One region of the Paenibacillus sp. YYML68 genome, then DNA from elsewhere that is predicted to be linked to it. Evidence: riboswitches for the same ligand, from Rfam matches in the RefSeq annotation. Region 1 holds a riboswitch; the other holds the start of a gene.
The links. A riboswitch is a leader RNA that binds a small molecule or an ion and turns the genes downstream of it on or off. The one in region 1 is predicted to bind cyclic di-GMP.
Positions count from the first base shown of each region.

Region 1 (3,114 bases):
TGACCCACATCGCGCCCATCGCGATGCCGTACAGGCTGCCCGCCGCCCAAAAAACAGGCTCGCTTGTCGCCGTCGATGCTAGAGCGATTGAGCCCATCATTACGATTGCTACGGCCGATACGGCCGTCTTCGCTCCCGTGGCGCGCGTAATGTAGCCGAAGACGAAGGAGCCAATGATGCTGGATACGGTCGATACGAGGTAGAGCAGGATGAACTTGCCGGTCGAGAAGCCGATGACAGTCTTCGCATAGACGCCCATGACAGCAATCGCCGTCGCAACCGCATCGTTGAAGAAGAAATAGGCGATCATGAACAGAAACACGGCTTTATATGTGCGCGCTTCCTTGAACGTCGCTGCAATATCGCGATAGCCACTCAGGAACGATTGCTTCGGCTTGGCCGTGATTGGCTTAGCGGTTGTTTCCTTATACATGAAGAACAGTGGCAGAGAGAAGATGAGGAACAGCAACGCGCTCGGAATGAAGGCGTTATGGAAGCTGCTGCTGCCGACAAGCGGATAGACCGACAGGCCGACTAACGTACCGACGTAACCAACCGCGACGCCGAAGCCGGAGATGAGCGGGAGCTCCTTCTGGCTCCCGAGGTCAGAGATCATCGCATCATAGAAGACGAGACTGGAGCTGTAAAAAAATTTGGCAAGCATGAACGCAATAAGTACCAATGCAAGCGACAGCGGAATGCCGCCCAACGTAAGCTCCGTCTGCCAGTATGACAGTCCGCCCATTACAAGTGTACAGGCGATGCAGGCGATCGCCAGCGGCACAAGGAACGCCTTCTTGCGGCCAGTCCGGTCTATGAGAACGCCGTACAGCGGGGATAGCAGCACAAGAAGGAGGCTGGAGAGTGCGTTCGTGTACGTAATGAACGTGCTGGCGATCTGGTTCATCGTATCGCTGCCGCCTAGTACCTCCTGTAGATAGAACGGGAAGAAGATCGTAATAATATTGGAGGTGAAGATCGTGTTGGCGAAGTCAAACATCGCCCACGCCAAAATCGGCATGGAGAAAAACAGACTCATCGCCTTACGGGAGCCTAGAGCTGGTTCGGTCAGCTGGCTTTTTTCGAGATTCGGCATGGAGTACACTCTTCCTTTTCTATTCATTATCTTCGCTACATCATTCGTCCTAAGCTGTCAATATTCCTTGCGTTTTACATAAATTTAATGCTGGGCTTACTTGCTGTTCTATGTATTCGTCATGATTCAACAATTAGCAACAAAAGTAGTGATGGCATTGTACTAAGGCATTCGGTATAATGAAGGTAAATGTAAGCGTCACCAAATCTTGGGTCAGCTAAGCTCCATGCATATGCTCGATATTCGAATGTAATTTGGGGTTCAGCTTGTAATTTTTAGAAACGGTGATATAATACTTTTTACAAATGTTTGTAACCGACAAAGGCAAACTTGGCGAAAGCTAAGGACGCAAAGCTATAGGGACTACTGTAGGTGTACAAAGTCAGCCAGCTGCCGAAGGACAAGAGATGCACGGTACTCAGGTCCTCTTTAGGCATGAAGAAGGGGGCTATTTGTTTTGCTATGACAACAACATACGCCTGCGCACATACATCCTCGGGAATACAAGTCGATACGCATTATGTTAACAACGAAGTCGAAGAGGAGGTTGTTCACGACGTGAATCCAAAGATTATGGTCGTTGATGATTCACTCTTTATGCGCATGTTATTGAAGAATGTCATTCGTGAGCTCGGGTACGAAGTAACCATGGAAGCCAGTAACGGTGTGGAAGCGCTATCACTATACTCAGATGAAAGACCGGATCTCGTGACCTTGGATATTACGATGCCAGAGATGGACGGATTAACGGCGCTGGAGAAAATTAAAGATCTAAATCCGAACGCAAAGGTGATTATGGTGTCTGCTATGGGGCAGCAGGCTCTACTTATTCGGGCGGTCAGTATGGGGGCGAGCGATTTTATTGTGAAGCCGTTTAGTAAAGACCGTGTGAAGGAAGCGCTGAAGCGGGCATTTGCCGGATAAGACACGCTGTAAGCTAGAATGAATACATGCATGCAAGTGGATTAGGGGAATTCGTATGGGAATGAAATGGGAGCATCTACAGCAAGTCATACAGGTAACCACGGCTGAGCAGCTGCAGCAGTGTCTTCAGGTTCGATCTGAAGTGTTCGTGAAGGAGCAGGGCGTGCCAAGTGAGCTGGAGGTGGACGAGCTGGACGTATCGCCCGATGCGGCTAGGCACTTCCTGATGCTCGATGGCGAGGTGCCGATTGCGGCAGCCCGTTATAAAATGTATGACGCGCACACGGCGAAGCTTCAACGGATCGCGGTGCTGCCTTCCTATCGAGGACAGGGCCTCGGCAAGAGGCTTGTTCAACGGATGGAGGACGATATTCGAAGCAGGGGTATTGGTCGCGTGATGCTGGACTCCCAGACGCATGCAGCGCCGTTCTACACCTCGGCCGGATACAGCATACAGTCGGAGGAGCCGTTCCTGGATGCCGGGATGTGGCACGTTCGAATGACGAAGCAGCTCGCTTCATTTCCCGGGTAAGCGCAGTAATCGACAATATTCAGTCAGTGGACGTCGACCGTTCGTTCCAGATGCTAGAATAGCCGCATTCCATGAGTGGAGTGCGGCTATTGCTATGTCCCGTTAAGGCTTCGCTATAATCTCGAACGGTACAGGGGCAGACGTTGCGAGTACCTTCTCCTTCGAGTCGATCACCTTCACCTCGATCGGCATCGATTGATGCTTGCTCAGCATGGAGACAGGCAACACCGCCTCCAGCTTCTGCTCGCTGCGCCACGTCGTCTTCAGCTTCACGCCTGCGGCATAGACCTTACAGCCGAGCCCGAATCGACCGCCTTCAACGGTCAACGTTATGGGCTTAGCGTCTGGCTTTCCCTTCTGATGCTGAAGCTGCTGAGGCGAGATGCGGTCAATTACCGGCTTGCCATAGCCGAGCGTGAACGCTGGTTCGGCTCCTGACGGCACTGCTCCTAAGGCAGCTGCCTGCTGTAGCTCACGCTCCAGTATCGCTTGCTGCTTCTGCTCATACTCCTTGACTGTCGACTCGTCAATATGCAGCGACTCATATTGCTCCTTGGGCGGC
Region 1 is NZ_BQYI01000001.1:2,156,383-2,159,496, forward strand. Features, by position in the region: gene PAE68_RS09810 (MFS transporter) at 1-1,039, opposite strand, end outside; cyclic di-GMP riboswitch class I at 1,410-1,494, shown strand; gene PAE68_RS09815 (response regulator) at 1,655-2,020, shown strand; gene PAE68_RS09820 (GNAT family N-acetyltransferase) at 2,076-2,552, shown strand; gene PAE68_RS09825 (LTA synthase family protein) at 2,655-3,114, opposite strand, start outside.

Region 2 (3,114 bases), 1.9 Mb from region 1:
GCAAGAAAGACTCATTATATAGACAGCTCCTTATATGACACCGAAATTTCTTATCCTGACATTATATTATATCCCATAGGGGGGGAACATGTCACGCGAGCCCGCGCAAAAAAACCTTCCCGCTCCAATCGCAAGAAGGTTCTCTAACATTCACCGCTACTCCAGCGGCTGCCCCGATACACGACGAAGCTCATTAGCGAGCCGATGGAACTCCGCTTGTGCCTCCGCGTCACCTGAAGCGAAGTAAGAGGCCGACAGGAAGCGAATAATTTTGTTCGCATCCTCCACGCTAATCATCGTCCCCGTGCCTGGACCCGGTACGGGCGTCGGCGGCGGCGTTGGGTTGTCTGGTATAACGCTCGCCCGGTACTCGTTCACCACGTCCTGCACGAAGTCGGCGAACGTCTTCCCCAGCTGTCGCAGCGGACCTTGAGGATCTGTACGCCTTGCAGGGTCCAGCGTATAATGCCCGACGATGTCGGTGGCCGGATCAAGTCCGAACTTGTAGCATATATAGGCCATGACCCATACGTAGCGCTTGTACGACTCCGTCAAGTTAATCGTGCCTCCGTGACACAGCTCGACCGCGCCTGCCGCGTCGTTCGCATCATCTCCGTACCGCGCATTGTCTGTCGTCACGTTGTATACAACGTGGTAGGCAACCTCCGGCCGACCGGTTAATAACGGAATACATTCAATAATACTTTTATCATCGACGAAAAGATGAGCAGACGCCGACATCTCATTCCTCGTTCGCTCGAAATAGGCAACATTCGCTGAGGCCGTCGACCCCGGATTGCCCGTATCATGCGCCACGATAAAGCGCGGTCCGCTCAGCGCCTGCTGCGGGCGTCGGCTGCTCGGACCTGTTAAATACCGCTGGGTGATGCTGTATTTCATCGTGAAAGCCACGACGCTCACCATCCTCGTCCTGAATTCGGCAAGCTGGCTGGCCGATGGCTTGACCCGCTCCTTGCATCCTGCCTTATCCTCATCATATGCAGCAACTCCTTAAGGAGTCCGCGAACATGCTGTTTATTTAAACACACGCTTTCGTTTTTCTTCGTTTTTTTTGCCAAAATGCTGCTCCACCTGCTTCTTCAGCACGAAGGCTCGCAGCGAATTCGTTTTCTCAGACGGAAGCTCAACGTATTGGGCTCCATAGTAGTGACTGTCATCCCGCTTCTGCTTGCGTATAATCTCGACCAGGCACGGAATTTCGAAGCCGAGATCGATGTTCACCTGCACCTTCATCTGCTCGTTAAGCTCGATATCGCTGGCTAGCGAGAAGCCAATTCCGCTGACGCTGATATTATGAATATCGATCTCTACCGCCTGCTCCAGTACCTGCTCATTATCATACACTTTACCATACGAAAGCATATGTCCGCGATGCGAGACGTCCACACGCGGATGCTCCCGCTTCTCTACGAACCGGTTTTTGTTCTGCGGTGGGTTAATGAACATTAAGGACCCTTGGTCCTTCGCAATGACCGTCGATTGGAACGTGTAGACGCCTCCTGGTGAATAGACGGTCAGCTTGACGTTCTCGCTCAATTGGAACGCCTTGTATTCGTTCAGCTCCACCTCGAGGACGTCCCCTTCCGCATAAGTAAGCACGCCTGTGGCCACATAATTGTCCTTCTCGACAACCGTCCGGCTATGCAGCATAATGCCGCTTGGACTTTGATATTTCTCCTTGGAGAAATCGTAGGACTTGTTAGACCGCTTCTCAGGTACAAGCATCGCTTACTGATCACCCTTTCCGCTCGAATATACCGCACAGCAACAAAAAAGACCGTATCTCGAAGCCTCGAGCATACAGCCTGTTCACCGCGTGACGTACATTCGGCGGCCAGGCTGTCATCGTCCAATCGCTGGACCTTAGACCCTCAGCTTTGCGTCCCTGCCTTTCGACAGGTTTGCCCTTATTACAACAAATACTCGTAGACTTATTACCTAAATTTGTAGGCCTATGTGCTTAATGTTAATTTCAATTATATGGGCTTTTCTAAAATATACAAGTGGGTCAGACAAGATTCGGCTTATTTTTTAACATTCGAGCAACATTTACAACATATTCACATTTTCCCGCTCCTGTGCACAACTTCGTACTCACCGTTAACGCTTGCTTGAAATGCCGCTTTTCCCTACAATGGGAGAGGATCTGCTGTATGTTATCCACAATCTTATCCACAGCATGTGTGTAAACGAATATTTGTTCGTTGTATCGTCCACAGATTGCGAACGAGGTGTATCCTTTGACTACCTACGAAGCTCATGAAGCTTACATGCGCGCAGCCGTCGAGGAGGCACGCAAGGCCGAGGCCATCCGCGAGGTTCCAATCGGAGCTGTCGTCGTGCTCGGTGATACGATTATCGGGCGCGGCCATAACGTACGCGAGACGACGAAGGACCCGCTCGCACACGCAGAGCTCATCGCCATCAAGCAGGCGAGCGAATATCTTGACGCATGGCGGCTTCTCGATTGCCGACTGTATGTCACGCTCGAGCCTTGCCCGATGTGTGCAGGGGCGATCGTGCAGGCACGCGTTCCACAGGTCATCTACGCCACACGGGACCCGAAGGCCGGCTGCGCTGGCACGCTGATGAACCTGCTGCAGGAGGAACGGTTCAATCACCGCGTCGACGTCATGGAGGGCGTGCTGCGCGAGGAGTGCAGCTCGATGCTGACTCAGTTTTTCCGCAAGCTTCGCGGCAAGGTGTAATCTCTGATCCTCGCATACAGATGCGCCCTCCTCACGACAACGAAGCCACGACCGTCCATCTGCCATGCAGGTGAACGATCGTGGCTGTTCGCTGTTCGCGCCCTTATTGTGGCTTACGCTGCTCCTTCCTCTTACCGCCGCCCCGCAGCAAGCGTAGACCGCCGCCGATCATGAGCAGCGAGACGAGAAGCAGCTGGAAGTAGCCGTCGTACCATCTGATAATCCGATTGGACAAATGCTCGTTGATCAGGAGTCCCAGCGAACGTATCAGCACTTGATCGACTAAATAATAGAGCCCGAGTGCAAACAGCCCCCAGCCTATCCACCGCTTGCGATGCACCAGCTCTTCGACCAGCGGCTCATCCTTCAGCGGCTCCTTCCCGGC
Region 2 is NZ_BQYI01000001.1:214,275-217,388, forward strand. Features, by position in the region: gene ychF (redox-regulated ATPase YchF) at 1-15, opposite strand, end outside; gene PAE68_RS00965 (peptidoglycan recognition protein family protein) at 157-912, opposite strand; gene PAE68_RS00970 (flagellar brake protein) at 1,036-1,746, opposite strand; cyclic di-GMP riboswitch class I at 1,848-1,937, opposite strand; gene tadA (tRNA adenosine(34) deaminase TadA) at 2,262-2,729, shown strand; gene PAE68_RS00980 (hypothetical protein) at 2,833-3,114, opposite strand, start outside.
Region 2: another riboswitch for cyclic di-GMP. It lies ahead of PAE68_RS00970 (flagellar brake protein); the one in region 1 lies ahead of PAE68_RS09815 (response regulator).